Linked DNA regions of Methanolobus sediminis. The protein of the gene in region 2 binds, or shares a complex with, the protein of the main gene of each other region. Links are inferred from orthologs where the notes say so. Each region holds a gene or a part of one and is shown on either strand. Other genes may lie near its edges. The genes, in order: mcrC and RE474_RS05015.

Region 1 (17,746 bases), 410 kb from region 2 along the record:
GAGGGTGAACGTGCGACATACACGACGGTCACTTATACAGATGGGACGTTATCAGCTACAGATTTAAATTGTTCTAAAGGAGGAATGGTCGAATGGATTTCCTCATCAGGAGATTTTAATATCTCAGTAGATGGTGGCGATGAGACTATTGTGGATGATGGTTCTTATTTTGAATATCGTTTTTCTCGCACAGGATCACATAACTATACTCTGGATGGTACAACATACGGTGTTACCGTTAGCGATACTGTAGACTATGGTGAGATTGCAAAACTGCATATTTCTGTATCACTCGGACCTGGTAGTGAAGATGTAGATCTGTCACAGCTTATTATTTATTTATCTGATGGAACTCACGTAGCTAATGTCAGGTATGATACTGATGCTGATGATGATGAAATCCATCTGGCAACAGATGAGTACTTCTCAGTAAGCCCGATACGCACTCGTGATTCATCTGTATTCAAAGCCACTCAGCCTGTTTTAAGAACAGGTGATATCATGGAAGTGGTAGTTGATATTCGAAGAGTATTCCAGGAAGATGATGATGAATATGAAGGTCTTGAACCAAGGACCGAAGTATCATTCCAGGTAAGACCTGAAGCTGGTTCTCTGGTAGTTTTCGACTTCACATCTCCGGGTGCATACTTCGATGAAAAGTACATCCTGTTGAGGTACTAAACATTCTACATTTAATGGACTAATAGAAAAACAGAATGATCAGGAGATAATACATAGCTTAATTGAAGCGTTGTGCTAATCTTCCTGATACGATTTTTTAATTATTCTTCACTTTCCTGAATATGAATCTTCAGCAGAGCGGGAACTGATTGCCTTTTTACGCATATATTCCGGAATTACATCCTTTTCCACAACAAGTTTGGACGTACCGATCCCTACTACAATGACTTTAGTCTCAACAGGTTCTTCTCCTTCCCTTACCATGAGTTCCTTTTTGGTAACTTCAATTTCAACCTCATCCTTGCCATAGCCGGCAGCTTTCATGTAATCCATTATTATTTCTTTACCGGTATTTCTGGCATAATCAAAAGCCTGGATGTAGTCCGGGAAGATCTGTCTTCCTTCCGGAGTGAACACAAAGTAACTGATGACTTCCTTTGCGTTCTTTAGTTCCTCATCAGTTACATCCTCACCTGTGATTGGAGCAAAGTCTTTCTTTATAAGAACTTCAACGCGTTTGATGCCCTTTCCAACAAGTGCACCAACAGCATTTCCAACGCTGGCATGTTCAGGAACAACTATGTTTGCATCAATAAGTTTTTCCATCTCTTCCTTGTATGCAACAACAGGACCGCCTAGCAGGATAACTGGTGTTTCCACTTTAAAACGTGTGTAGTTATTGCCTGAAAGCATCTGGTCAATAATAGGTTGGGATATTCCATCAACAAGGTAAGATATAAGGTCTGATGCCATATTCTTTGCAACCTTTTTCTTAACCATGTTGGCAACTTCTTCCTTGGTCATTCTTAGTTGTTTGGCAATCCTCTCAGCTCCTATTATAGAAGCTTCTGTTTCCCATTGATTAAATTCTCCAAGTACATGAAGTGCGTCAGTTGGTGTAAATCCTATAGACTGCACAAGGCGTTTCTGTATAAGACCATCAAGGGCACGCACACTTGGTTGTTTTTTCAGGCGCTGGAAAATATCTACATAAGATACCGGAGCTCCCTGAATAACATCGAATATTTCTTCCTCAGTCCTGGTAAGTTCCAGAGGCTTAAGGCCGGTACGCACAAAGAATTTTGTAGGCTGCACATTTTCACAGAGAAGTTTTCTGGAAGGTGATTTTGATTCTTTGAACCTTTCAAGGAATCCTTGATAAAGGGTTGCTGCACGGCAAAGAGGGATAACTCTCCTGGGGCCAATGTAGAATTTCTGGTCTTGTATCCATACATGACTATCCCCGCCGGTTGCGGAAGTTTCCATTCTGATGGCCTTTACCATTGTTTTCCAGCCACCAACAACAGCTCCCTGTTCACTGAGTTCCGGTACTCCATTTCTGATAAGAGCTACATCGGTACTGGTTCCTCCAACGTCAACCATTGCACATGTATCGTATTTTGTGAGGAAGGAAGCACCGACAAGACTTGCAGCCGGTCCGGAAAATATGGATTCTATTGGGCGTTCAAGGGCTTCTTCCATGCCAACAACGGAACCGTCACATTTGAGCATGAGCAGGTTTGCATCCATGCCTCTTGATTTTATGTCCTGCATGATTGACTGGATGAATTTATGTGTGATTGGCAGGAGCTGTGCGTTCAGATAAGCAGTAATGGCCCTGTCATAGGCACCGACTTCCTGGGAAAGTTCGTGTCCACATACCACCGGAAGCCCGGTAAGTTCACGGATTATTTCCTTGACACGAAGTTCATGTTCGGAATTACGGTTACTGAAAAATGATGATACGGAAAAAGCAGCAACATGGTCCTTCACCTCAAGGGCGAAAAGTTTGACACCATCTTCGTCCAAGGGGGCAGCTTCTTCACCATTGCTGGTGTGACCACCACTTAGCTGAACATAATATTTTGCCGGGAATCCTTCTTTTGGAATTACATAATCGCCTACAAGGATGACACCGACAGGGAAACCTGTGTCTTCAAGTATTGTATTTGTTGACAGGGTTGTTGAGACTGAAACCAGCTTTACATCCTGGACATATTCAGGATTCAGCGAATCGATTACTTTTTTAATTCCGCCTATTGGATCCGGATAAGTGGTAAGCACTTTTGTGGCATCCATTATCACACCATCTGAATCACGGATAATTACACCGTCTGTAAAAGTTCCTCCGGCATCAATGCCCAGACTGTATTGCATTTTGGTTCACTCCTTTCAAACAAAAATTAATTTCATAACTGATAATGTAAAAAACAATGGTTTTGCAATATTTAAGCATTACCACGTAATATCGGACAGAAGAGTATCTAAGAAAAAGTTTTCTGTCTGATGTCAGGCCAGATTTTAACACTAAAAAGATCATCTAATATACAGAAAAAGGATTCGATTAAAAAAATGATCAAATCCTTTATTATCTGTTCTACTCATATGTTTTCTTAAGCATAAGAGCCATTATTCCCGGCCTTGAAGGCTTCATGGGGTTCTGGAAGAAGTCCATCTCCATACCAGATCCGCCGAACATCTCATTATTGACTCTCTCGGTGATCTCGTCGAGTATCATTTTGTAAGAGATACAATGGGGATCGACATCCTTTATTTCTCCGCCTGTTGGGGTTATGGCATTGTAAGGGCAGCCGCCTCTGCAGTATTTTATGTGGGAGCAGTCCTTGCAGTTCTCATCTACGTAATCCTTGTAATCGAACATGAGCTTCCATGCATCGGATTTTGAAAGTTCTTCAATACCGGGATTGTCGCGGACATTGCCCATCACGTATTCCGGCATGCCTACAAAGCGGTAACATGGATATATTCCTCCGTCAGGTCCTATGGCTAAGACATCTCCCATACAGTCCACAAAAGTGCATACAGCACCTCTGCCACTAAATACGCCTTTACATAGGTGGTCAATGTTCATGACCTCGATCTTGTCCATGTTTTCCAGGTATTTGTCCAGGAGGTAGATAAGAAGCCTGCCGTATTCTTCCGGATCAAGAGCCCATTTTTCAGGTTCATTACCACGTAATGAAGGCAGAGCAGGGTGGAACTTGAGAGTCCAGCCGTTTTCCAGGTAAAAATTGAAAATCTCCTCTCTGAATTTTTCGGAATGGGAAGTGAAAGTGGTGATGAATCTGACTGAAAGTCCGTGTTCCTTTGCTATCTCATAGCCACGCATGGTCTTTTCGTAATATCCTTCCCCTCTCTGGAAATCATTAAGTTCTTTAGGACCGTCAAGACTGGAACCTATCGGAATATTATATTCCGCAAATATCTCAGCTATTTCATCGGTCATCTTCCAGAGGTTGGTCTGTATCGCAAAAGCCACTTTCTTCGGCTTTGCTCCCTCGACAAGGATTGGTAAAGCCTCCCTGTAGAAATCTGCGCCTGCCAGAAGTGGTTCTCCTCCATGGAAAGTAAAAGTAACAGAATCCTCCTTGAAGTTTTTGAGCCATTCAACTACTTCTTTAATGGTCTCGATGCTCATTATCGGGGATTTTTCCTCGGAACTCCAGCAGTAATTACATTTTCCTGGACAACCAAGTGTAGGGATCAGCATCACGTGAAAAGACATTTTAATAGCACCTTGTTTTTAAGTTTCTTCAAGGTTTCAAGTTATTAGTAGTTTTCTAAGAGCCATCTTTCCATAGATCGGTGATTGGATAGTTCTTCGGATAGATGAATGCTTTTGCAATATTTAGCCTTACAGAATAAAGAAGAACAGAATACTATGGAATCAAAAACAGAAGAATGAAACTTATTCAAAAAAGAATAAGTAGCAGGCATTAAGCCTGCACTTGTTTTAAAATTACTTTGCTGGAATGATGAGTGATCTCTCACCAGCAGGCTCGAACTCTCTGAGAGCTCCCCTTGCGAACTCCTTTCTTGGCTTGGAGAAGTCGAATGGGAGGAGGTCGTCTGCGAAGCAGATCTTGACGAGTGGGTTGACTGCGTATGCATCTCCACGTCCTGCGTGAGCAGCGGATGCAATAGCTGTGTAACCACCCTGGTGACCTACGTTCATTGCGTAGTTAGGGTAGTTTGGTCCACGGAGTTCAAGAGCAAGACCTTCGTCGGACTGGTATGAGAGTACGTTTGTAGCACCACACTGGTCCTGCAGGTCGTATCCGAAGAAACCGAGACGGCCGTGTGCTTCCTTGTGGAGGTACATACAGAGGTACCATCCGGAGAGACCAGCGTTTCCGTTTCCTGTTGCCAGGGATACAGCTGAACCAGCTGCTGCGGAAAGGCTTGTTGCTCTCTGGGATCCACCGAAGTGGTCTTCGAGGGTTGTTGGGTACTTCTCGTAGTTCTCGAGACCGTAGATTGTGGACTCTGTTGCGATGTCCTTTACTACTGCGAGGTCTGCCTTTACCTTGTTGTCGGTACCTGTGGTTGCTGCACCATCGTACTTGTCGTTGATGTAGTCTACGTTGTAGTAGAGGTTGTCATCAAGGATGTTGTTACAGTATGCTGCTGTTGCGTACTGGGTGAAACCTACACCACCGGACATGTATGAACCGAGCCAGATCTGGTCGTAAAGCATACATGCTCCACCTACTACCTCAAGGGTAACGTTTGCTGGGTCTTCTGGTGTCTTGCGGCTTGTCTGGATGATATCAGCCATGTGACCGAATGGAATTCCTCCTGGCTCGTTTGGTGCACGTGCACGTCTTGCTGGAAGCATTTCTCCCATCTGGATAACACCAGCGTGCTTTGCTGCGTATGAAAGGTCAGCTACTGCTGCTTCACCAGCACACATGCTGTATGCTGAAATGAATGCCATACCGACCTGCATAGCCATCCACCTGCTTGTCTGACCACCATCTGTGGTTCTGCTGACAATTGTTGGGATGTGTGCTGCCTGGAAGGTGTTCTTTCCGATTGCTGCCTTAAGCTGAGCTGCCTGCTCTGCTGGGAACTCCTTGTTGATGTCGATGAGGAACTGCTTGTCGATCTCGTCTGCGAGTTCATCGTCACCGGTGAAGATCTTGACGTAACAGTCATCTACAAGAGCTGGGTGTGTCTCGACCATGTGTTCCTGAACGACTGCTCCACCAGGAAGTGCGTGGTTGAGTGTCTCAAGGTAGTGGTTGATTGTTTCTGGTGTGACTTCGATACCGAGCCTCTTCTCGAGGGTCTCGTGTGCCATGTCCAGACCGACAATTACGGTCCTTCTGATGTCATCCCACATCTGCTGCATTGCAGCGTTGTTGACGTAGTGAAGGTCATCGATCTCGACCATGTCATCTGTTCCGGAAAGGAAAGATGGTGTGAGTGCTCTCTGACCGAGTGGTATACCACCACAGTGCATCATTGGGTTGTAACCGACAAGTCCTCTCTTCTTTGCGAGTTCCTGACCTGCCTTTTTCATTTCTAATTTACGTGGGTTCTGATCGACACCGAGTCTGTAGTATTCTACAGTCATGTCGGTGATCTTTCCACCTTCCATTTTGTTAGTACCGTGCTCTTTTGTGTACTTAATTTCCATGTGTTTTGCAAACATTCTCTTTCTATCGTCTGCCATTATAATCACCTCAGTTCTCCGGCTTGAATCCGTATGTGGTTCTCTGGTCGAATACTCTGTGTACCCATTCAATGACTTCTGCGTCATCTCTGAATGCTACATTATCGACACGGTAGATTGTTGTCCTCTTTGCTGCCTCTTCTGGGGACATTGGCTTGCCGAGGTTTACCTTCTTGTCGATTGGTCTTCCTACCTGGTCCTTGTGCATAATGATTACATCGCCTTCTTTTCTGCACCTGTCGAGCATGTCGAACATTACACCGTCTTCTGGAAGTCTGAGTGAGTGACCGTGTACTGTTGCACCTCTAAGGCTTGCGAGTGCTGGACATGTCATCTCGGTTTCCATCTGGAACTTTGCGATCTCTTCCATGTCTCTCTCACGAGCTTCAACGACCTGACGACCGGAAAGTGTTCCTGGGTCGACACCTCTGAAGTTGATTGCTGCTGCGTAGGATCTTACGTATGGTACTGATGGACCGTTGTACATTGAGTCAACGAACTGTACGTACCTTACCCTGTCACCAGCTTTTGCGCCTGGTGTTGGTTCTACCATTTCTCTGACTGAACACTCTGGCTCACCCATTTCTGCGAGTGGTGGGTGGGTGCTTGGGTAGTCGCTACCTGGTGCACGGTGACCGAGTATCATTGTCAGGTCATCGTCGGAGATCTCTCTGAGTTTCTCGACTTTACCAGACATGTGTTTTCTTCTGTTTTCAGCAACGGATGTTGCTCCTGGATAATATTGTGGTTCATATGCCATAATTATTCACTCCTAATTCTCTAATGATCTCATTGTGGTTTTCACGGCTTTCACGAGTTCGTTCAGTTTTTCCCTTGAACATGATTCGCCTCGTGTAACTCCTGTCACAATTTCCATTACCCTTCCCTTTGCTAAAATATCACTATCTTTTGGTTTTACAAGCCTTGTCTTTATTCCTGCCAATGCAAAATCCTCGAAATCAACGAGGGTCTGACAAACAACTACTGCTGGAATATCGGCCTGCTCAAGAATTGCCTTTACTTTTCTAACCACATGGTCCCTGATGTTTCCTGTGTGGATAACAGCCACTTTGTGTCTGTTGATCTGTGCTATCTCCTCAGGACTGATTCCAAAGGACCCGGAACCCATGTTGGTATCCGGAACACCTGAACCGGTGTTAAGCACAAGCACACTAACCTGGATTTCCTCACGACGCATGCCATATGTGAGTTCACATACTGGTTTTGTGATATGTCTTCTTCCCGGGCTCATTGCAACTGCGATCACATCAGGTCTTCCTGTTTCAGAGAGAGTACCGCGTTGTGCAAGTCCTCCTCCACGGCCAAGACCCATTCCGTGTCTGCAATCTACAACCTGTGTTTCCCGGTCGAACATTCCATCACTTATTCCATGTCATTAGGTAAGTCATCAGGTTTAAGGATGCATACTGGCTGGTTCTTCAGTTTTCCTTTAGGGTCAGTCATTCCGGTCATAAGAGGATCGGCACCAGCTCCACGCTTTGCATAGTCACTGACGGTCTGTCTCGTTGGAATGAAATGTCCTACCCTGAACTCAAATGGTACTGTAAGAACCTTTTCACAAACTTCCCTTACCTGCTCTTTTACATCTACGTCTACAACTTCCATACGGATGCTGCCTACGGATACGGCAAGTTCTATTGCCTGTCCTGCAACCTCGATTACAGCATTCCCGGGATGGTTCACAGGCATTCCTGTGGCAGGTCCGTAAGGAACGGTCTGGGGAAGTCTTGGGCCATGGACAAACAGCCTGATAATACCTTCTACATCAGCGATCTCGCTGAGCAGGTTCTGGGCTGTTTCGGGTTTGAGCAGCCTTGAAGGGAATATTTCAAGTTGCACAAAGTTTGCTTCTGAAAAAGTATCGGACATTTTTGTTACCTTTATGATTATCTGTGATATTTAAGGAGGGGTGTTGTGTCTTAGAGTGCACCTGCCACTGCCTTGATTGGCTCCTTGAATTCTGGAATGGATCCAAATACGTTACCGACAAGTGTGGATGTCTTCTCGATGGTGGTCATCTGTGTGCCTGCGTCAAGTGAGACTGCTGCACATACACAAGGAATTGCGAAACCTCTGGAGTGCCTGGTTACAACGTGGTTACCGTTGAAGATACCTGGTCCACCGCCACCATAGATGGAGTGACTGAAGAATGAGAATCCTACTGCAGTACCCTGTGCTCTACCCATGTCGACACCAGGAAGACCTGTTTCCTTCTCAAGAATGTCGTTGTAGTAGAGAATGGTTGATGATACGTTCTGAGCTGCTCTTCCTGCTGCACAGTTTACCATGGTTGCTGCAAGCTGACCTGCTGCTGCAATTGCGTTCCACATTGAAACGTCGTCTGCCTTGTAGAAGTTGTATCCGGATGGAGCTGTCTTGTCAACGGAGATTGCACCGACTTCGATTGCCTTCTCGACTGTTGAGTTGATTACAGTACCGATTGTACCGCTCTTACCGTTCTCTTTTACGATGTCGTAGACGTAGTTGCCTGCGTTAAGACCCTGGTATGCAAGACCGAGTAACTGGTGTCTCTCGAATGGTCCTACAGCGTTACCCATCTCGTACATACCTACCTGCTCGAAGATTGATGCAAGTGCTGCTGCATTGATTGCCTTCTTACCGGTAATTGCTGCTACGTGGTTTGTTGTGATGTTCCTCAGGGAGTAACCGAGACCTTCGTTGTTCTGTGGAATGCTGAGGATTGATGCGATGTTTGCGCCCTTCATGTCCATTGTCTGTGGGTAGCTTCCCCATACAGCGGACTTTACGATTGGTGCATCGAACATGTCAGTGTTGAACATGTCAATGATGGTCTGTACGACTGCTGCACCTGTTACTGTGCTTGCAGATACGAAGTCAGCACCGATCATTGTCCTTACGCTTGGGATCTGGACAAGGAGCTGCTTTCCGCCACCAAGTTCTGTTACTGCTGTGTCATCATCATCGCTGACCTGGATGAGCTTCTTTACTGCATCAAGGATAGCACCGGAGTTGCCTACGATGTCGTAGTCAAGTTCTCTACCGAGGATCTGCTTTTTAGATCCACCCATTGAACCGGTCTTGAGTGCTTTGTCGATACCTGCGAGGTTTACAGCAACTGTCCTCTTTGTATCTTTGATGATGTTTTGAATCGCTGCGTTCCTTGTTGGCGCAATAGCTGTAAGATCAACGCCGCTTTCCAACAGTTTACCTCTGTCGTCGTAAATGTCTATTTTATCAGACACGTATATTTTCCTCCTATGTTTCTATTCAGAAATCACCCATTTTGGAAACGTACAGATGAATGAATGAATGAAAGTCAATTACTTTGTACCACATAGTAATTTTCCGTACGAAAACTTTCCACTGGGAATTCTCGGAATTATTAAGCAACAATGACGTTTAAACCTTTTGCATCGTTTCACAACAATTTCGCAATCATCAACCGCAAGCATAAATCGAATATTAATATAATTGAGCAAGTATTGAATTCGCCCTTAATTTGACAAAGCTTAAATATCAGAATTATTTCTTAAAATTCCGCATTCTATTTTGTAGTATGTACTAAAGGTCCATCCTCCGGAATATGACTAAATATTAAAAGAATAACCGCAAACCTTTAAGTACCTATATAATATGTATCTCGTTCTATGGAGATCACTGCTGACGTAGGAGGCAATCCCGGAATAGATTGCAAAGGCTTCTGCACATACTGTTATTTTAAGAAAGTTAAAGAGAACCCTCCATTTGGCTGTAAATACTGTTTCCCTTTCAAAAAGGGTTGTGATTACTGCACCAGAGGTGTAAGGGAATCTTATTCCGGTTTCAAACCCGGGCAATATGTGTTCCAGGACCTGTACCAGCGTCTTATGATGGCAGGTGATAATATTGACAAGATCACCATAAGCGGTGGAGGTGATGTAAGCTGTTATCCGGATCTTATGGAGCTGGTGGCTAACATTGCCCAGTTCGGCCTTCCGATACATCTGGGATATACCAGTGGAAAAGGTTTCAGCAATGGTGACGAAGCAGAGTTCTTCATTGAATACGGAGTCACCGAAGTTTCATTCACAGTATTTGCAACAGACCCGGAACTGCGAAGACAATACATGCGTGACCCTGAGCCAGAAGCCGCACTGAAAGTATTGCGCCAGTTCTGCCAGCATTGTGATGTCTACGCAGCTATTGTTCTGATTCCCGGAGTTAACGACGGTGAAGTACTTGACAAAACCCTTGGCGACCTGGAAGAAATGGGTGCCAAAGGAGCTATACTCATGCGCTTTGCCAACAAGACAGAAGAAGGTCTCATACTGAACAATGCTCCTGTAATGGAAGGAATTGAAACCCACAGCATTGAAGAATTCGTGAAGATCGTAAGGGATGCCGATGCAAAATATAATCTCCGCATAACAGGAACACCACTTGAAGATCCGCTTATCGGCTCTCCGTATGCTATCAGGAATGAACCGGATGCTCTTGCGAGACTTCCTGAGATTCGCAAGGATGCAACAATACTTACCAGCCGTGCTTCAAAGGACAGGCTTCAGGAAGTGTTCACAAAACTTGGCAGTGCTGTCAACGTAGTTGCCGTGGATAAAGATATAGGTTGTCTGATAACCATTGAAGATGTGGAAAAGCTGGACCTTACGGATGTAAAGCAGACTGTGATTATCCCGGGAAGAGCATTTGTACACGACCCCGAATCAACTTCAGTTCTGTCCCGTGACGGTGTGTCTCGTTTTGTGCGCAGGGGTCCGGACATGCTTACATATGATGGTGAAATGTCTATTGGTCTTAGCAAAGAGGAAGTTCTTGAATTTGAAATAACAGGATTTAAAGAACTGATCCATGAAATAAATGCTATTGGCCTGGAAATTGGTGAACAGACCAAAGAATAACTATTAATATAATCGCTGCCGGCTGCTTACATAAACTCCAGCAGTCCGGTCTGTTTTGATTTATCATTCTCAAAGAGTGATTGCATGTCCAGGCCCAGCAAATCTATTCTCTGCTTGGTATAACTGGAAACGTTGTAGTTATGAGCCACTTTCTTTGAGACCTCAAGATACTTTTTCACAGCACCTTCGTGAACTGTAAGTATGACCCTTCCGCCGCATTTCGGACAAATTCCCGTAAGCGGGGGTCTGCGGAATTTTGCAGCGCATTTCAGGCATCTTGTTCCCTGTCTTGAAAATGCCCTGAGGTTACCGAACATGTCCGGCAGGAAGTGTGAAATAAGAACCCTTTCAGCTACATCAGGAGCATCGACCGCACGTATCTTATCGGCAAGAGCAAGCTGAGCATCCATTTTCTCTACCATACTGCCAAGTGTCTTGTAAGCACTGTTAAGCGGACCTGCGGCAATATCGGTTGTATCGTGAGTATACATAAAGTGCTCATATTGGTCAGGAGTTCCCAGCCTTGAACTTATAAGGTCAAATGTGGATTCCAGTTCCTTAGGATTTGTATATTTCTGGCTGGCTTCGTAGAACTCAAGCGGATAGTGATCGCACACATCTATATTGTGTGCCTCCTTGTCAACTTCACTGGGGTCCAGACGTGTGGTAAGCACAAGCGGAGCGTCCATCTTACCTCCTCTCTTTTCAGGAAGGTAATCCCTTGAGAAATTAATAAGACCGTCCATGAGCAACATGACACAGTCCTCATCACCGTCACAGTTCCTTCTTTTAGCTGCATGGAAGAAAGGATGCGCATAACCGACTGATGCTTTTGTAAAACCAACAAGTCTTCCAAGCACACCTGCAGAAGTGTGAGGTGCAAGTCCCATTAGCATTACTCCTACAAGGTCTTCAAGCTTCTCAGCTTTATAATACGGCTCCTCACCATAATATTTCTCAAGTAGGTCATCGACATACTTCGTGGTTCGTAGAAGGTACTGGCCACAATCGTAGGAAACTACAAGGTCCTGAACTTTCAGGCAGACAACCTGGTCGTCCCTTTCCAGTTTATTTCCATAGATATCTTCTGTATAGCCAATTCCAATCAGTTTCTCTACTTTAATTCCAAGCTCATCGGCACGAATATGTGTAAGCGGAATATCGGACATATCATACCTGACAGTCCCGTCCTTAAACGTATAAAGGTCATGTTTTGCGCGCAGGATACCTTTTTCAAGAGGTTCGGGAGTCATTGTTCCTGACATCATTCTCTTGACACCTTTTACCTCGATGTTCTCACGTTCACCGACTTTTGCAAAGGCAGCCTGATAAATCTCCTTGAAATTGATATTCTGCATTTTCACGCATGTAGTTTTAGAACCACACTTCGGACACTCCTCTTTCTGCGCTGAAATTCCACATCTCGGGCAGAATAGCTTGGGTACTGTGAATTCTCCACAGTCACAGCGGTAAAGGAAAGTATCCGTTCCACAGGCAGGGCATACTCTATTACCTATCTCAACACGTATCTGTCCAACCTTGCTGTTCAGCGAAGATATGTAGCCTGCGGCAGCCTCCATTTTTCGTGTATTTCCTGCAGAATCTCCGATAGGGAACAATACATGAGGAGCAGGGGACATTTTTCTCTTATTGGATTTCTCAGGACGTCCCATCCTTGCACCAATTCTTATTGGTGCGCGCTCTCTTACAATAAGGCCACTGAGTTCATTGACCACCGGTACAGTTTCTGTAAGTTCTTCCGGCAAAGAAGCCCATTTTTTCTGAAGGTCTGTGTCCAGTCCCAGACATCTGATGAATGGCAAGGGATTTTCTATGATGATCTTCCCGTCATTCAGTCTGTGCAGGACAAGGAGATGTTCAAGGATTGTTTTTATTCCGGAATCTCTGGTTAGGGTAAGTGGAAGTTCAAGTACCTTTGAATCCGGGGAAAGAACTCCATTCTCTGATACAAATAATGCAAGTGTTTCGTATTCCTGCACCGATATGTCATGCCACAGGTGTGTATGGGCAGGATGTAGTGGAACATTGTATTTTTCACTTAGTTCCAGTGCAAGTTCCTGTGATGGCTCTTTAAGTTCGTCTCTTGAGTAAGGTGAATTTTCAACTGTTTTTTCAAATTCCTGTATCCACCACTCAAAACAATATGATGAAGGCACAAGAGGATGGTTGTTCTCAAGGAAGTCACCGTAGTTAATAAGGATCTCACCGATATCTATAATGGTTTCAACTTCAGGATGAATCTCGATAGCTTCCTGTTCATCATCCACTCTTATTACATCGCCTGATCTCAGTCTCACAGTTGGCCCTTCCAGACTGTCAACAGGTGCCATTCCTGCAGCTTTTCCAGGTCTTTCAACTTTAAGTTGCGTGCCTGAAACGATAAAGCTGTCCATAATATACATGCTGGCAGGACTTATTCCTGCGGCAGCAAAGGAGGTGTTTCTTGACCTGCCATAGCGGAGTCTGAATCCACCCGGTCGCATGGGGTGAGAGAATACAGGTCTTCCTGCTATCAGGTCACGTAGATATTTATCCTTGGGTTTGACACCCACAAAACCACCGTCGTCATCACCTGAACTTTTTGTTCCGGCTATAAGTGTGTTGAGCCAGTCCCATCCATCCATCTCAAGTTTATTAACATGCTTCAGGACCTTTGGGGCTTTCAGTGCCAGACCTTCTGCAAGCACAAGACACATACCACCGCGAACCCTGTTGGTCTCTATCCTGTCCATGTTCCTGTAACCTTCAACTTCCTCGGCTTCGGTGGGTTCGCCATCTATGCAGATCGGACAATTCTCTACGATAAGTCTGATCTCTGATTCGGAAGGAGTATACTGTAAAGTTGCCACACGCCTGTAAAGCAGGATCTCTTCCACGTATCGTTCAACTTCTTCCTTTCGTGGTTTGTACCTTTCAATTCCTACTGCACGGCGAACATAATCTCCTACAAGAACAGACAGTGCCTGTGCAGTACCTCCTGCACTGCGTATCGGTCCCGAGTAAAATATCCTGATGTATTCGCTTCCGTCATCGTTCTTTCCAAGTGTGACTTTGTCGATTCCCTCTATTGGCGCTGCTACCACACCTTCGGTGAGCATTGCAACGGACACACGGATAGCGGCTTCAATTGCTTCTTCCTTTGAATCAAATGTACCGACAGCACCCTCAGCAACGGCTTTTCCGATAGCAAGAGCTCCTTCTTCACGTGACATCGTTTCGTCAAATATACGGATCTGCTCTGCAACCCCTTTTACGCCTATGAGATTCTCTACCCTGTCTGCAAGGTCTTTTGCAAGTGGAATTTCAATATGCGGTTTAGGGTCTTTGCCTTTAGAACGTGCGCGATTGGCGATTTCTATTTCTTTGTGGAGATTGGACTCAAGCTCTTCAAAATAGTCCCTCATGGCATCGCTTACTACAATCTCGCCCATTAGAAATCACCCTATTGAAGATGCAATTATGCTTATGTTCTTAAAACTGTTTTCCTGCAAAAAATATTCTTGCATATCAGGTTACAGACAACTATAACTATAATTGTATTCAATATATTATATGTACAATTAATGGGTGATCTAATGGCTGGAAATAATAGATTTTCGTACACTGGTATGTTATTCATTTTTCAGTTATCTGTGACATTATGTGGTTTACAATGTTCACATTAACCTATTGCTCTGTTAATGAGGAGATTATTTTGTACGGGAGGGACAAAATGAAAAAAATAATAATTCTTTTAATGCTACTGATGTTGTTCATGCCGGTAGCAAGTGCGGATATAGTCAGTGATCTCGAAATAAAAGTCAATGAATATAATGCAAATTCAGAGAACCTGTCTTCTTCTCTCAAAAGTCTGCTTGGGGATGAAGTGATAAAACTTGTCATCGTGGATGATTCGGGTAATACAATTTACATAAAAGCCGTCACTGAAGACGCATATGTAACTCTCTTTGAAGAAGTATCAGCAGATGATGATTTTGATGCTACCATGATCATCGGTACCAGTGAGGCCACTGTAAGAAGTATAATGGATTCTGAAACTCCGCTTGAAACTTTCATTGAAGCAAAAGATAATGGTGATATTGTCATTGAACCTGTAGGTCTTATGAACAGCATCACATATACTGTGGCAAACGTTATCCTTAAAATCTCACAGTTGTTAGGTCTTATCTGAAATGGATAAGTTAACCTCTAAGCATCAAAAAACCTTTTAACTAATGTCAGCGAATACTCCGTTCGCTGGCCACCTCTTTTATACTTCCGACCTTAATCTATAATTGTTGAATCAAGGTTTGTTTTTCCGTTTATATTAGGCTCCTTTCAATCATTATCACTTGTTGTATACTTTCACAGATTTGGATGTTCATATCCTGCAACAGTTAAATTTATAATAAATACGGCAATACTGGTATCGTTAATCTCAAGTGCGGGAGTAACCAAGTGGCCAACGGTGGCAGACTCAAGATCTGCTCGCGCAGGCGTTCGGGGGTTCGAATCCCTTCTCCCGCACCACACCAAAGGTGATCTTTTTTGTCAAGTTCCATTGATTATGATACTGTTGTATCTGCTGTTGTTAATATTCTAGAAGAGGCTGAGACCGTACTGCCACAGGATGTTGTTGATGCATTAGAAAAAGCTGCATCTGAGGAAACGTCTCCTATTGCAAAAGAGCAGCTTGAAGCTATCCTGAAAAATATAGGGATCGCAGCAAAGAAAAAGGTGCCCATGTGCCAGGATACCGGCATACTGATATTCTTTGTAGAACTCGGTCGTGATTCCAGAATGGACTTCAGGCTGGAAGATGCTATTCTTGAGGGTGTGAGAAAAGCAACTGCATCTATACCATTACGTCCTAATGCTGTTGATCCGTTAACCCGAAGTAACAGTGGAAATAACACCGGAAACGGGATTCCTGATATAAAATACGAACTTGTGGACGGTAGCAGCATAAAAATAACCGTGGCACCGAAGGGTGCAGGTTCTGAGAACATGAGTTCCATAAAAATGCTCAATCCTACTGAAAAGGACAGCATACGCAACGTTGTGCTTGAAACAGTTCTTAACGCAGGTGGAAAACCATGTCCTCCGGTTGTTGTAGGTGTGGGTATTGGTGGTTCATTTGATAAAGCTGCAAGACTTGCTAAGTCCGCCCTGCTTGAGAAAGTTGATGAGATGACCGAAGAAGAAAAAGCTCTTCTTGAAGACATAAATTCACTGGGAATAGGACCAATGGGACTTGGAGGGAAAACAACCGCCTTAGCAGTTCACATTAAAAAAGCACACTGTCATACGGCATCTCTCCCTGTTGCGGTGAATATACAGTGCTGGGCAAATCGCCATGCTTCAGTTGTCCTTGGTGGTGATGAATAATGGAATACAGGCTAAATACACCACTGAAAAAAGAAGATGTTGATAAACTGAAAGCAGGTGACATTGTTTATCTCAGCGGGACTGTTTACACTGCAAGGGATGAAGCCCATGCAAGGATTCTTGAAATGGCAGAGGAAAAGAAGGAACTTCCATTTGACCTTGAAGGTGCGGTAATCTACCATTGCGGTCCCCTCATGAAAGGAAAAGATGATGACTGGGAAGTTGTTGCAGCCGGACCAACTACCAGTGCAAGGATGTCTAAAATGACACCTAAACTCCTTGATATTCACGGCGTGCGTGCATTTGTGGGAAAAGGTGGCATGGATAACGTAACAGGAGCCATGAAAGGAAAGTCTGTCTATCTGGCATTTACGGGAGGATGTGCAGCCCTTGCAGCTATGAGCATTGAAAAAGTAAATACAGTTCACTGGCTTGATCTCGGGATGCCCGAAGCCGTATGGGAACTGAAAGTGAAGAATTTTGGTCCTCTGGTTGTGGGAATAGATTCTCACGAGAACGATCTTTTTACAGATGTAAGAAAAAAAGCACTGGAAGCTTATTCTAAAATAGAATAAGCCTTCCTTAAATCATTTTATTTTCTTTTATTATATTGGTTTTAGATCACGAAAGTGAATACCATCCATGCTATCAGGGTAAGGATTATTGAATGTTTCAGGCCCTGGAATACGGAACCTTCTCCCATTTGTCCGGCCACCAGTCCGCTCATAAATCCCTGTATAACACCAGTATGCATCATGAGGCGTGTGTATTTTGCCGGATCAAATGCACCAATAAACTGACTTCCAGCACCGGCAGCCTGTGCAGCCTTTCCGGCTTCTGCCATGGTGGGTACGAAGGTTGATGTGAGCATTCCTATTACAAAAAGGAACACAAAGAATGACATGTAACTGATAACCACATATACCATCATGTTACCACGTCTCTCACGTTCCAGCAGTTTAACTTCCCTTGCATCACGGGCAGCGGCCTCAAGAACAGAAACAACACGGCCTCCAGCTTTGCTTGCCTGTGTGATAAGTGAAACAGATCTTACTATAATAGGGGTTGGTACTCTTTTTGCAAAGGTCTGTAGTGATTCTTCAAAAGAAACACCCCAGGACATTGAAGCATCCATGGTCTGAACTTCCTTTGTAAGGGCCCCGTATTCTCCTTTTGCAACAGTGTTTACTGCTCTTGGAAGAGTAAGTCCTGCCCTGCTCATTTCGGAAACATCCCTTAGGAAAGTAGGCAAATATTCTTCGATAGTATCCGTTCTCTTGTATTTCTTATGGAACGTAAA
Region 2 (14,876 bases):
CTGTCACTTTTCCTCGGATGCCTGGTACCTAACAGATATCCGGGCATTGAACTCGCCACAAAACTGTGTCTTGCCACATTAGACATTGACTGTAGCGATCTTCCCGGTGCATCATGTTGTCCTGCCCCCGGAGTGTTCCGGTCTTTTGACAAAACTTCCTGGCTTGCCCTGGCAAGTCGAAACATAGTCCTGTCCGAAGAGATGGAAAGAGATGTACTCACAATATGTAATGGATGTTTCAGCACTCTTGCCGATGCAAACCACATTATTCAGGATGATGAAAAAGCAAAAGAAGAAGTAAATATTCATCTCCAAAAAATAGGCAGGAAAATCAAAGGAAATATTGATGTCAGACATATTATAGAGTATCTTTATCAGGAGTTTGGACCTGAAAAGATCAGTTCATTTGTACAAAGACCACTTGACATCAGAATTGCAGTACACTACGGCTGCCACCTGATAAAACCTACAAAGGAAAGAGGACTTGGAAGTTCTGAAAGACCTGTGTTCTTTGATGAACTCATCACCGCACTTGGTGCAACAAGTGTGGACTATCCGGATAAGATGGCATGCTGCGGAGCTGGTGGTGGAATGCGTTCTGCCATGAAAGAAAAATCGCTGAAAATGACAGAAGCAAAACTTGCGAAGATACAGGAAGCTGATGTGGACTGCATAGTAAACTCATGCCCATTCTGCCATATGCAACTTGACAGTGGGCAGGATGAGATCAAAGAGCTATCAGGAACTGAGTTTGAAATACCCGTACTCCATTACACACAACTTCTGGGACTTGCGCTGGGATTTCCGGCAGAGATGCTTGGAATTGATATTGGCATTGAAAAGAACAGAAAATTAATGGAGCTACTGGATTCCAGGGTTAAGCCCTAGAATTCAGATTGATTCCTGTTTTATTTCATCATTTAAGTAAAGCTGAGAAAAAACCTATGTTTCCCGCAGGAAAGCTTTTTCACCAATAACTTTAAGATAATGAATGTTATTACGAGAGTAGCACAACATGAGCGTGTGGCCTAGTCAGGATATGGCGGCAGCCTCCTAAGCTGCAAGCCGAGGGTTCAAATCCCTTCACGCTCGCTATTTCTCTTTTTAACAATTACCGGAGATTGATAGTTGATAATAAGAAAGGCTACAGTTAATGATATCCCTGCAATAAAAGGCATCATAGATACCTATGCAAAACAGGAGATGATGCTTCCCCGTTCATTGAGTGAGCTGTATGAGTTTACCCGCAGTTTCCATGTATGCGAAATTGACGGGGAAATAATTGGCTGCTGCGCCCTGCAGGTTAGCTGGGAGAATATGGCAGAGGTATTATCATTTGCAGTTAAGCAGGAATACAGAGACAAGGGTATAGGAACTAAGCTTATGGCAGCATGCTTGAGTGAAGCCCGGGAACTTGGAGTGGATAAAATATTCACACTAACCTATGCAGTTCCTTTCTTTGAGAAACAGGGCTTTGAAATAATAGACAAACAGATGCTTCCACATAAAGTGTGGACCGGATGCATCAAGTGTCCTAAATTCCCGAACTGCGATGAAGTCGCAATGATGAAAAATTTATAATATTCATCATTCACTTTTACCAGATTGAAGGTACTTCTCAAAATAAACCGTCCCACTCTCTTCTTTCACTACTGAAAAACCATTTTTCACATAGATAGAAATAGCTGTTTTTAAGGTCGAATCGGTTTTCAGTTTTGCTCTTGTAAAATTGTCTTCCGCATATTCCAGTGCCTTTTGAAAAAGAGCAAAACCAATTCTTCTGCCGCGATAATCTTTTTTGACATACAGCCTTTTGATCTCACAGACATCCGGGTTCAGATATTTGACCGCAGACGTACCCACAATATCACCATTCACAAGACATAGAAAAAATGCACCTCCTTTTACGGAATAGTTCCCGGGAATATCATCCAGATCAGAATCTTTCAAAGGATCATAGTCAAAACCTTCCCCGGAAAGAACATCTATTACAAATGACCTTGCCGCAGAAGAATATTCAGATGAGAATGATACTATCTTCATTTAAGGTATTCTCCGGAGTTTCTCAGGAAATCCGTTGCCAGAGAGTAAAGCAACTCCACACCAGTTATCAGTACATCCTCATCAATGTCAAAACTGGATGAGTGATTCACTTCAACTATTCCTTTTTCTACGTTTTTAGTTCCGATTATTGTGTACATCCCGGGAACTTCCCGCAGGTAATAAGCAAAATCTTCCGCCCCAAAAATCGGGCCTGCATGAGTGTTCACATTTTCAAACATAGTTTTTAGCAAGCTGCTGGCTCTTTCTGTGAAAGAGGGATCATTGAAAAGAACAGGATAACCACGATAAACATTCAGGTCATATGAAGGAACTCCTTCCTGGCCATCCTTTGAATATGAATGCATAAGTGAATCAAGCAGATCGGACATAATACATTCTATAGTATCAATATCATTGTCATCAAACGTCCTGAAACTACCAACAAGTTCGAGATCATCCGGGGATCTGTTGAATTGCTTACCACTATTCACCGCACCAAATCCAAGAACATGATCAGAAGCATCCACTTTCTGTGAAACAGCAGGCTTTAAAGAAGAAATGAATTCAGCGGCAATTTGTATGGGATCAATACATAGATCAGGTCTTGCATGATGACCACCCTTTCCGAATATCTTTACCGTGAAGCGATTAGAACTTGCCATTAAAGGACCGGCACGCACATTGATCTGGCCAATGTCAACATCACTGAATATGTGCAGACCAATGATAGCATCCACATCATCCAGACCACCTTCTTCTATAACCCTTATCGCTCCGCCGGGAGGAACTTCTTCCGCAGGCTGGAAGATAAATCTGACAGTGCCACATATTTCCTTTCGTTTTTCCTTTACCAGACGGACAACACCCAGAACAATGGCCATGTGCCCATCATGACCGCACGCATGCATTACACCGGGATTCTGAGAAATATAATCCTCATTTCCAGGGGAAAGTACCTCATGTGCCGCAAGTGCATCAGTATCAGAACGTATGGCAATGCATGGACCTGAAGACATACCCCGCACTTCTGCTATCACTCCAGTGTCAGCGATCTTCCTGCAATCTATCCCGATTTCTTCCAGTATGGACATTATTCTTGCCTGCGTACCATACTCATGAAAACTGAGCTCAGGATTTCTGTGGAACTCTCTGCGGATCTCACGTACCCATTTTTCAAATGATTGCAAACTCTATCACCATTTATGAGGACTTGATTTTACAAATAGACATGTTGCAGAAGTATATATTAGATTTTACTAGATCTGAACCAAGACAATAAAAGTCGTACCATTTTTATGGGAAAAGGCAATTACCTGTACAGAGTTGAATACAAACAGGAAGGCTAAATATGATAAAAACACGACTCAGGGATTTCCTTGTAACAAAAGATGACTGGATCTTTGCAGTTTCCGATTATTTCCACCCACATGGTATTAGGTCAACGCTAAGGTATGTGCCGGACGAGAACGGAGAGCGCGAACTTGACGGCAAACGCTACAAGAAATATGATTTTGACGTTGCTTTTGACTTTATGCGCCAGAACCGCCCTGAATGGGTAGAGGACGTACATGTGGTCCCTGAAGACCAGATCAAAAAAGTGCTTCCCCCGTCAAGTGCCATAGAAAAGTGGTATGGTATTGACAGCAGAGTAACAGTTGTTGTGGACACACTTGAAAAAGCGGGCATCAGCAGGGATATGATGGGAATCACAGGATCTTTACTGCCGGGACTTCAGAACGAAGGCTCAGACATTGATTTTGTAGTTTACGGTGATCAGTGGTTCATAGCAAGGGATGCCATCGCAAAAGCAAAGTCCGAAGACGGACCTATCGATGATATTGATTTGAACATGTGGAAACGCATATACAACAAACGCATCCCGGAGATCTCTTTTGAGGAATTCATGGTCCATGAGAAGAGAAAAGGAAATCGCGGAATGGTAGAAGGTACTTATTTTGATCTTCTTTTCGTCAGGGACTGGGAGCAGATCAAAAACCCAACCCAAAGAGGCGAGGACATTGGCACTATGAAAATAGAGGCAAAGGTCACAAATGCTGATCTTGCGTTTGATGCCCCCTCAGTTTACAAGGTAGATCATGACGAAATCGACCACGTACTCTCATACACACACACATATGCAGGACAGGCTCTTGCAGGAGAAATTATTGAAGCCCAAGGTGTTGTGGAGCAGGTAGGAGACATCAAAAGACTTGTAGTCGGCACTTCCAGAGAGCCAAAAGGCGAATGGATCCGCTCACTTACACTGCTTGAAAAGGAAAGATTTATCTGAGATATAAAGTTGAAAATTAAAAATTGATTTTAAAAAAGACATAAAGGCGGTTTAACCACCGCCTGTTACCTGGCCGATATCATAACCAGCCTCATTTTCGGCCCTATAAGAACGCATGTAGGCCTCTGCAGCCTCTGCGGATGTGCGCTCTTTCATCTCACCTTTAAGCTCACTTTCATCTGCGATGACAAGTACCTCTGGTTTATAGAACAAACCGGTACTGTCAAGCAATACCCAGATACCTTCTTCATCTTCTTTAAGATCGGTAACTCTTCCCACAGTGCCTGTGTTCAGGTATCTGACAACAGACCCAACTTCAATGGGACTGCCATCCATACTCAAAGCTTCGATCTTTGCTGAATCGTCCACAATATAACTCCTATTAATTCTTATTCTGGAAGATATAATGAGCTTACAGATTTAATAGTTAAGCATCCTGAGATATTTCAAGACGCAGGTCACCAATGGTTGCAACCCTTTCAGCAAAGGCATTGTGCCTGTGGATACTTTCTTCATTTATCTGTTTGATAGTGACAACTGCTTCATCAGGGAGGTGCTCGAAATCCTTGACAACATTCTTTGCCATGGTCCTTACACAATCCTCAACAAACTTTGGATTATTGTGAGCAGTCTGGACAACTGCTGCCTCATCAGCCCTCTTAAGAAGCTCAAATACACTGGAACTCATTGATTTTTCGATGATCTCAATGATCTTCTCGAGTGAAACATAAACGTTTCCAACAACCTCGATAGAGATTATGCCGCGTCCACGCTGATTGTGTGTTGCCATTGGAACCCTGTGAAGGAACTCTGCAATATGCTTGTTATCAACACCAATCTTCTCAAGTTCCTGCCTTGCGTTGTCCCTCATAATCTCCTGAGCGCATGGACAGGCAGTCATTCCCACCACTTCGGCACCGATTAGTTTCTTGACTTCCATATTTTCTACGTCATCACGCATTGCGATAGCTTCAGCGAAAATATCAACTACTTCCTGGCATTCCATCTTTGTAGAAGGTGATTCTCTTTTGAGGACATACTCACTCTTGAGGAGAACCTCTGCGCGGGTTGCGTATTCGTGACGCTTCAAAAGACTCTGGGCAACATCACTGCAAAGCTGCTCGATCTCATAGACCGGCATGTTGACCGCCATCTCGAGAACTTCATCAACAGCCTCAAAGTTACGTGAGAGGTTGGCACCTTTCAGGTGTGATGGGAGATCTACAAAAATATCAAAGGTACAAATAAGGATAACTGGACGCTTGTCCCTCCTTTTAATCTGTACGAGCTTTTTAACGTTGGTAACACCGACACGTGTCAGGTTAATGGGTATCTGGGGCTTGTTAGCCTGTATATCTGGTAATTTAACAACCGGGACTTCCATAATTATACCTCTAAAATCAAGTGAAGGATGAGGATCCGTTCTGCAAATGCAGATACCGGATAGTAATTATATCATGCTGAAAGGGATTCATTACATGTAAATGTTGTGTTAGGCTCAAGAATAATAAAAGAAAAGAAAATAGGAATACAGGAATGTAAAAAGTAACAATATGGCAACTGCGACCTAAAATAATATAAATCACTGCCGGTTTGCAAATCAAGTTAACTTGACATGTTGCCACATCCTGCTATAGCAACATGCGCTATTTTTTCAAAATTATATAAAAATAAGCTCATAATCTGCCCAAATAATTGCTCCAAATTGCAGTAAATGCCATAAAACGAGAACAAAAGACTACATTAAAAGAAAAATATATATACCTTATATACTAAATACGGTTAGCAGATGTAATCGCATAATGATTACGAGGTGACATCATGTCTGAAGCAAGAAATTTTGTGTTAAGAGACAAGAAAGGAAATGAGCATGGGGTATTCACTGGAAAACAGCCAAGACAGGCAGCTTTGAAGGTGGCAAACAGAGGTAAAGGAAGCAAATCAAAGCCAGAAGAGATCAGGCTTCGTGAACGTGGAACAAAGAAGGTACACGTATTCAAAGGCTGGAAGGAAAAAGTCGAGGCTCCAAAGAACAAGCCAGACTGGATGCCTGACAAGATCAACAAGCCTTTCGTAAAGAAAGTAGGCATTGAAAAGCTTGAAAAGGTCTGAATTTCATAAAGGACCCATATCATGGGTCTTTTGTTTTACTTTTCCATACTAACAATATACCAAGACAGCTATTTTATCGTAGCAGAAACTATTTTTAAATTAATTGAGCATATTAACAGGGAGCTCCGGCTATAATATGATGACTTGCCGGACCCAGAAAATATTCACAGGTAAACATCATGACACTTAATCGAGAGAATGTGCTTATTGAGGCATTACCATACATCAGGGAATTCCATGAATCAATAATGGTGATCAAAGTAGGTGGTCACGCAATGGTCAATCCTGAAGTGATGAGTGATATCATACAGGATCTGGTCCTTCTGAGATTTGTAGGAATACACCCGATCATTGTACACGGCGGCGGCCCGGAAATTTCAGAAAAGATGAAACGCATGGGCAAGGAATCCCAGTTTGTCGGTGGTTTGAGGGTCACTGATGATGAAACCCTTGAGATAGCCCGCATGGTCCTTGTGGGAAATATCAACACGGAAATTGTTGCCCTCATTGGCAAGCATGGTGGAAAAGGAGTTGGCCTTTCAGGCAAGGATGGTAAAACCATTATCGCCAAAAAGAAACCATCCCAGAAAGTGATGATCGAGAACGTAGAACATGAAGTAGACCTTGGATGGGTCGGCGATACAGAGATCATCAATACGGAACTGCTCAATATACTCATCAGGGAAGGTTACATTCCGGTAATTTCACCAATTGCCATGGATATCAATGGAAAAGCCCTGAACATTAATGCAGACACAGTCGCAGGAGATATCGCTGCTGCGCTGAAAGCTAAAAAACTCATCCTGATGACAGACGTCCCTGGTCTTCTAAGAGATATCAACGACAGAAGCTCACGCATATCAAGAGTGGCTATTGAAGATATAGACGATATGGTAGATAGCGGCCTCATATCAGGCGGTATGATCCCTAAAATGAGAAGTGCCGCAACATCCGTTACAAGCGGTGTCGAAAAGATACACATCATCGACGGAAGTGTTTCACACTCAATATTACTTGAGTTGTTCACTGACACCGGAATCGGAACAATGGTGTTTAAAAAAGGAGATGAGTGATTACTCATCTTTATATTTCATTTTCAAATTAAACAAATTCAATCAAGGATAGGACTACCAAAAGTGTGGTCTTCCAGTTCCAGAACCTGCCCCCAGAGATCCTTACAATCACAGGACAAATGCTCAAAGCATGATAGATCCTGCGTCAATGAGAACAATCTTATTGCATCGGCAACTGTGTGACTGCATTCCCTGCAATTGTGTGGTCCTCTTTTTGAACCGGCACCAACCGGGTCGGATGTGATTATCATATCAGGGAACTCTTTCTTTGTTCTCTGAAGAATATCTACAATGCTCCAGAGCCAGGGCGGACGATATTGCTTCCTGTCCCACAGGAATTCCACATAAGTACCGCGCTGGACATTGCATAGATTGATTGAAAAAGTGTCAGTGTACTCTGCGGCGTCACGGACTGTCTGGACAATATCCTCCAGAGCCTCTTTTTCTGAAAGGAACAGAGGTTTGAGCATGAGATATGACTTTACGGTTGCGCCGTTTTCCCTTGCCACAATCGCAGCATCAACAAAGTTCTGGAAAGTGAAGCCTTTATTGATAGATTGCTTGCGTATGACATCCGAACTTGTCTCAAGTCCCATTGCAACTTCAAAGTCCGTATTTTTAAGAACAGAAACACAATCCTTCACATTCTCTGCAGTCACAAACTCCGGGCGGGTCTCTGCCAGCACTTTAACGATCCGTTCATCGTTGTCCAGTTCTTCAAGTATCCTGTGCCTTACTTCAAGCGGGATTTCCTTTGTGTCAAGGAAACTGCCTGATGTGAATATCTTGACCATGAAACGGTCAAAATCTGAAGCCTTCCTCATTGCTTTTCCAAGCTGGGCCATCAGGTCATCATCTGAAGGACTGTCCTGTGCGCTGTCATAAACATAACCGCACATAGTACATCCTCCGGCTTTGCCCCACCAGCATCCGGATGTCTTGAAGATAATAGTAATTGTGTCAATCTCACCGGATTCAATGATATCCCTTCCAGTCCATGAGGCTGCAGGAACATCTAAAGGAGAGGGTTTTACCCTCTGACGATTACGGATATCAAGAACTGCTTTGTTAAGTGACATTTGTCTTGCTCTGGTTAATTGATATTAATTGTATAATTACTCGAATTCAATTGTTGCAGGTGGTTTTGGCGTGAGGTCATAAAGCACTCTTGCAACGGAAGGAATCTCAGCAGTTATCCTTGACTCGATCTTCCTGAGGACACTCCATGGAAGTTCCATTGCCTCTGCAGTCATTCCATCCCTTGAACCAACTGCCCTTACAGCAACGATCCAGCCGTGAACCCTTACGTCACCTTTCACACCGGTTCCCTTTCCGACAATTGCGGCAAAGGTCTGCCATGGCTGGAACTGCTCTACAAGTTCTTCCTCAACGATTGCATTGGCTTCCCTTACAGCCTCTACAAGCTCTTCGGTTACCTTACCAACGATCCTTACAGAAAGTCCGGGACCCGGGAATGGCATCCTTTCTGATATCTCGTGTGGAAGCTCAAGTGCGCGGGCAACTTCACGAACCTCATCTTTGTAAAGATCATCTATAGGTTCTACAATTGCCTTGAAGTCCATAACAGATGGAAGACCGCCTACATTGTGGTGGGACTTGATACCGCCCTCGGATTCGATCCTGTCAGGATAGATTGTTCCCTGAATGAGGTACTCGGCCTGGAGTAATTTCGCCTCTTCCTCAAAAACACGAATAAAAGTCTCACCAACTGCCTTACGCTTTTCTTCAGGATCCTCGATACCTGCAAGTGCTGAAAGGAAGCGGTCTTTTGCATCTACGACCTCAAGGTTCATATCAGCAAATATTTCCTTTATTCTCTCGGTCTCGCCTTTGCGCATGAGACCTGTGTCAATGTAAATAGGTGTAAGTTTGTCACCGATTGCACGGTGTGCAAGTATTGCGCAGACTGAACTGTCAACACCACCGGAAAGTGCTATGATGGCAGGACCATCGATCTGCGTCTGGATTTTTTCTATTGCCTTAGGAATGAATTTGTCTACTTTTACCATGAATGAGAACTCCGAATATAAGATTACTATGGGTTTTACCCTGAAATAGTGTTCCGTACATATTAATGCTCGCCCATAGATAAGAGCCTTGCCGGAGATATGAAGAAAGGATACTATGTGCATTAACAAGATTTGGAAGTCGCATAATCCTTTACTGAAAGACCTAAATACTTTCACCCTGCATAGCTGAAGATTAAATACATCAGTAACATATATTCAGGAAAAGTAAGTATGGTCTAAAGATGCACGAGACTCTCAGCAAGTACTTTGGATATTCTGATTTTCGTCCTTTACAAGAGGAAATAATCAATGATGTGCTAAATGACCGCGATACTTTTGTGCTGATGCCCACTGGAGGAGGCAAATCTCTTTGCTACCAGCTTCCGGCTCTTCTCAAAGATGGCATCACTGTGGTGGTATCCCCACTTATTTCCCTTATGAAAGATCAGGTAGACAGCCTGAAAGAGAATGGTGTTGATGCCGCATACCTTAACAGCACACTCAAACCTGCAGAATCGAGACGCATCTATGAGGAACTGAAAAGAGGCGAGATCAAGATTCTCTACGTGGCCCCTGAAAGACTCACAATGTCAGGCACCATTACACTTCTGAAAAGTCTCAATGTAAGTCTTTTTGCAATAGATGAAAGCCACTGTATTTCCGAATGGGGACATGATTTCAGACCGGAGTACAGAAAACTCGGCATGTTAAAAAAGAAGTTCACGAAAATACCCATTATTGCACTCACAGCCACAGCTACTCCGAAAGTAAGAGAAGACACCATAAAGCAACTTGGAATTGAAAATTGCGGGATATATGTTGCAAGCTTTAACCGGCAGAATCTGTTTTACCGCGTGCGTGCCAAGAAAGACACATACAATAACCTTCTGCAGTACCTCCGAAAAAAGAAAGGTGAAAGCGGGATTATTTACTGCCAGAGCCGCAGGACTGTGGATAGCCTGACTACCAAGCTCAGGAAAGACGGATTCAATGCACTTTCATACCACGCCGGGCTTACCGATCTTCAGAGAGCAAAGAACCAGGAGATGTTCATCAAGGACAGAGCAGACATTGTAGTTGCCACCATTGCATTTGGAATGGGAATCGATAAACCCAATGTCCGTTTTGTTGTACACTATGACCTTCCCAAAAACCTCGAGGGATATTACCAGGAAACAGGACGAGGGGGAAGAGATGGACTTGAGTGTGAGTGTGTACTCTTTTTCAGTCGTGGTGATAAATTCAAAATTGAATATTTCATCAAACAAAAGGACAAAAAAGAAGAAAGAGACATTGCAATCAAGCAGCTCAACGACATTGTAGATTACTGTGAAAGTAACATATGTCGCCGAAAAGTATTGCTCAGGTATTTCGGGGAAGAAATACCGGAAGACAACTGCGGAAAATGCGATGTCTGCCTCCAGCCCCGCATAGAAGTAGACGGGACTGCAGAAGCCAGACTGATAATCAAATGCATCCAGGACCTCGATCAGAGATTTGGAATGAACCATGTTATAGACGTCCTAACTGGTAGCCGGGCAAAGAAGATCACAGACAAAAAACACCACCTGCTCAAAAGTTTCGGACAGGGAGACTCATATTCCAAGAATGAATGGCTGGATATGGCGCGGGAGATGGTCAGGCAGGATGCCATCAAAGTTGAAGGAGCACGTTATCCGCTTCTTAAGCTTAACCGGAAGAGCCTGGAAGTGCTGGACGGAAAAAGAACCGTGAATTTTACCCGAAAAGTTGAGGATGCACAAACTGACTACGAACCGGTTACGCCAGATATTGATGAAGAAGAATTTGAGGAAGAATACAGGCCAGTGGTTCACCGAAGGATCAGCGATGACCCTGAGAAAATCCTTTTTGATAAATTAAAAGAGCTACGCATATCCCTGGCACAGATGCAGGATGTGCCGCCTTACATCATATTTGCGGATACGAGCCTTCGCCAGATGGCTGCCAGAAGACCAGCTACAAAAGAGGAAATGCTGAAGATCACCGGTGTTGGCGAGTACAAACTCAAGAAATATGGCGACATGTTCCTCAAAACTATTGCAGAACATCTGGAGACTGTGGAATCCCCAAATAAGAGTGATGAAAAAAGCAAGGCCAGAGCTCCCGTAAAAAAGGAAGTTAAAAATAAGGTTTCAGGAAATGGATTCCCAAAACCAGCCCTTAAAAAAGAAATTGTTCTAAAAGCCCTGGATGAACTGGAAGTTGACCTCATCAGAAGTATAAAAGATAAACTGGGTGGAAACTATTCTGATGATGAGATAAGGAATGTTTACCAGTCAATTATCAAAAGGAAATGATGGAACATCTTTCTGACATATGTTATTCACAGGTGTCAAGAAGGTGTCTTTTGGGTCGAACCCTCTGATCACCGGGATGAATAGGGTTTATCTTTGTCTTCTGCTCATCTTCGTTCTGCTTTTTGTTTTCAGGTTTCTTTTCTTCCATTGATCCATCTCCAGTTAATAATTTGGAAGAAACGATATTAAAACCTGATGCAAAACAGAAGTTAAAAAAAGATTTGAATGCAATTCACATCATCATGAACTGCATTGTCAGATAGAATATCAGATCACCGAAAACCACGGCAGTAATGAATCCGGCGGTTATCGGAATCATAAACGGCAGACCGGGCGTTATCCATACACCATTTTTTACCTTGCCTTCTTTCTCATACGCCTTTAGTTCTTTTATCACATCAGAACTAAGTTCCGTACCTGACCTGGAAAATCTGAAATTTACCCCATCCTTTGTTTCCTCATAGGAATCGATCATACGGAAATGACCTTTCTCCAGTTTTGATATCGGAGTAAGGTATCCTATGAACATGTATAACGGACGTTTCAGAGATTCAGATGGGTTTTTCACCAGATTATACAGGAATAGCCCCAGGGGGACGATCACAGTCAGAATCACTGAATTGCCAAATACACTGAAGGCAAAGAGATCGATCGGAGGAATTCCATTGAGTGGAAATGCAGTTGATCCGACCACAATGACCGGGAATGTAGGAATGATCAGCGAAATTACCATCAGGACCTTAGCATCTGCACCTCCGAATGCCCCGAACTGGAAAAGGATGTAAACAAAGGCAAATATGAATAGGAATGAAAGTATGTTGCGTATCAGATACGGAAGTCCATAGGTCATGAGATCATACATTATGAATATGAATCCCACACCGAACATCATAAACCATACATCATTGGAAACACGCCGGGTTTTGATATCCGAATAGCAGGAATATAACAAAAAAGGCATGCATGCAAGCACCTTTAACAATTCGATCATTTCAGTGTTTCTCCCATTTCTTAAGTTTCATGACCTCAGATAATGTCGCACCCCTGCGAATCTCTTCAAAAAGACGCTGCTCGGTCTTTTCAACCTCTTTTGCACGCCTTGCGATCTCATAGGCGCGTTCTTTAGGGATAACAACAACTCCGCTGTCATCGCCCACAATATAATCACCCGGATTTACAGTCTGGTTTCCGCAAACTATTTCGGAATTGATCTCACCGAAACCTTTGGGCTCTCCTGCATTGGGCACATGACACGTGGCAAAAACAGGAAGCCCTATTTTCCGGATCTCATCGATATCTCTCACTGCCCCATCGATAACCACACCGGCAACTCCTTTGTTAAGACAGCTCAAAGTGGCAAGTCCGCCCCAGGGAGCTACGTGCCTGCTACCATTGTAAATTACAATGACATCGCCTTGCTTTGCTTCATCTATGGCCTCAACTGCTTTAGCCCAGTCTCCTTTAAAGGTCTGGACAGTTACCGCAGTACCAACCATCTTTTCCCCTTCAAACATGGGGAAGATATCCTGCATGGCACCTTTTCTGTGCATGGCATCGGAGATATTAGATGTTGAAACTGATTCCAGTATAGCCCTTATTTCTTCATCCTTTGAAATTTTTGTGATTTGGACCGTTGAGGGCGAATCAACACTTTCCCTGATAGCCTTTGCAGATGCAGTTACATTAGATGAACGGACAATGTTTCCACCAACGATAACAACATCAGCGCCTGCATTTACAGCCTCTGCACACGAAGCCGCATCCAGACCACCTGCAATTGCAACCGGGATGTTGACTTTCCTGACCACTTCCTTCATGATAGAAAGTGAATCCTGACCCTCCATCTGCTGGTCAATCCCTGCATGTACATTGATATAATCAACACCCAGCTTTTCCACTTCCATACTGCGGGAAACCGGGTCGTTTGCAGATATCAAGTCTGCCATTATCTTTACTCCGTACTTCCTAGCTGCACGTACGGACTCGAGTATAGTGGAATCATCCGCACTTGCAAGTACAACTATAATATCGGCACCTGCCTTGGCACCCATTTCAACTTCCATTGCACCGGTATCAGTAATTTTCATGTCGGCAATGATGGTTTTCTCGGGGAAGGCATCCCTTAGTTTTCTGATAACGTCCATGCCCTCACTTTTGATGAGAGGGGTGCCAGCCTCAAGCCAGTCTGCGCCGCCTTCCAGAGATTCCTTTGCTATCTGTATTGCCCTGTCGGTTTCCAGGAGATCAAGAGCAACCTGAATAATTGGTTTAGTAGGATCAACTTTGGACATACTTACACTACTAAAATACTTGAAAACCTATAAATTTAATCACGTAAAAATTAACATTGTATATTTGTGAGATAGGAAATGAAGGATAATGAAGAGATTTCAACCCGGGAAAGAGAAAAACTATTGAAAAGCCTTCATAGTAGTCTTTTCTGGGTAGGGAAAGAAATCCCCTATACGATTACAATCAATGGGAATGAAGTACACCTGCACGAGATCGTATGGGAGATCGTTAACAAACCCCATATTGAAAGAAGCGATGTGGACAACATCGATAAGTTTCTGGAATTGCTGTCAGTTAAGGAGAAGGAGTATGAAGAAGGCCTTGCACATGGAAATGTTAGCTCTGAGAAGGCAAAAGAGATATTTGAGAAGGCTGCAGGCATTCGCAGGGCCATCATGGACCTTAAGGAATTGACAACATCTGCCAAGAGAAAGACTATTTTCAAATCCAGACACATATGTGACAATGTAGAAACATGCGAATGGGATAGTCTGACCGAGAATATGAAGGACAAACGCTGGAGCAAAAAGTCCTGACATAGCAGGCAAATATTATATCTCATGCAATGCCTTTAGTAGTCGATGAAATTTAAGGACCAACCTATCATTTCTATGAGAGAGTTCTCCAGAGAGATGATCGACCATATACTTACTGCTGCTGAAAAAATGGAGCCGATTGCACGCGGAGAAGAAAGGTCGGACCTGCTTTCCGGGAAAAT

The links.
Region 1: the proteins of RE474_RS05015 (region 2) and mcrC are in contact, whole or in part, in a cryo-EM structure (PDB 8S7X), measured with the Methanococcus maripaludis proteins. The link is inferred for Methanolobus sediminis from one-to-one orthologs. Residues at the interface, in WP_011169945.1 of Methanococcus maripaludis: Tyr18, Asn20, Thr21, Thr23, Glu31, Lys33, Trp38, Leu40, Asp44, Ile45, Tyr46, Tyr47, Arg48, Leu51; in WP_011171501.1 of Methanococcus maripaludis: Asp143, Met144, Glu145, Ala148, Ala149, Thr154, Lys155, Asn156, Val157, Met158, Pro159, Leu160.

The regions. Positions count from the first base shown.
Region 1 is NZ_CP133592.1:630,478-648,223, reverse strand. Bases 5,735-8,525 are described here. They hold mcrC (methyl-coenzyme M reductase I operon protein C), read right to left. Parts: upstream 7,536-8,525; coding sequence 6,933-7,535; downstream 5,735-6,932. Other genes in these bases: mcrB (coenzyme-B sulfoethylthiotransferase subunit beta), read right to left, coding at 8,101-8,525; mcrD (methyl-coenzyme M reductase operon protein D), read right to left, coding at 7,544-8,050; mcrG (coenzyme-B sulfoethylthiotransferase subunit gamma), read right to left, coding at 6,171-6,920; mcrA (coenzyme-B sulfoethylthiotransferase subunit alpha), read right to left, coding at 5,735-6,160. Also shown: RE474_RS02920 (flagellin), read left to right, coding at 1-681; RE474_RS02915 (hydantoinase/oxoprolinase family protein), read right to left, coding at 790-2,838; RE474_RS02910 (TIGR04083 family peptide-modifying radical SAM enzyme), read right to left, coding at 3,059-4,207; more of mcrA, read right to left, coding at 4,442-5,734; more of mcrB, read right to left, coding at 8,526-9,405; methyl coenzyme M reductase-arginine methyltransferase Mmp10, read left to right, coding at 9,811-11,058; RE474_RS02875 (DNA polymerase II large subunit), read right to left, coding at 11,085-14,510; RE474_RS02870 (hypothetical protein), read left to right, coding at 14,792-15,250; RE474_RS02860 (fumarate hydratase), read left to right, coding at 15,607-16,446; RE474_RS02855 (FumA C-terminus/TtdB family hydratase beta subunit), read left to right, coding at 16,446-17,021; RE474_RS02850 (type II secretion system F family protein), read right to left, coding at 17,063-17,746.
Region 2 is NZ_CP133592.1:1,043,779-1,058,654, forward strand. The notes cover bases 3,044-5,799. They hold RE474_RS05015 (DUF2098 domain-containing protein), read right to left. Parts: upstream 4,703-5,799; coding sequence 4,385-4,702; downstream 3,044-4,384. Other genes in these bases: RE474_RS05005 (M20 metallopeptidase family protein), read right to left, coding at 3,044-3,230; RE474_RS05010 (nucleotidyltransferase domain-containing protein), read left to right, coding at 3,392-4,333; mptA (GTP cyclohydrolase MptA), read right to left, coding at 4,761-5,717. Also shown: hdrB (CoB--CoM heterodisulfide reductase subunit B), read left to right, coding at 1-888; RE474_RS04995 (N-acetyltransferase), read left to right, coding at 1,129-1,581; RE474_RS05000 (GNAT family N-acetyltransferase), read right to left, coding at 1,588-2,043; more of RE474_RS05005, read right to left, coding at 2,040-3,043; RE474_RS05025 (non-histone chromosomal MC1 family protein), read left to right, coding at 6,155-6,445; argB (acetylglutamate kinase), read left to right, coding at 6,625-7,518; RE474_RS05035 (archaeosine biosynthesis radical SAM protein RaSEA), read right to left, coding at 7,557-8,597; guaA (glutamine-hydrolyzing GMP synthase), read right to left, coding at 8,634-9,548; DNA helicase RecQ, read left to right, coding at 9,791-11,866; RE474_RS05050 (hypothetical protein), read right to left, coding at 11,889-12,014; RE474_RS05055 (A24 family peptidase C-terminal domain-containing protein), read right to left, coding at 12,099-12,857; hxlA (3-hexulose-6-phosphate synthase), read right to left, coding at 12,859-14,157; RE474_RS05065 (DUF5788 family protein), read left to right, coding at 14,236-14,694; pyrB (aspartate carbamoyltransferase), read left to right, coding at 14,740-14,876.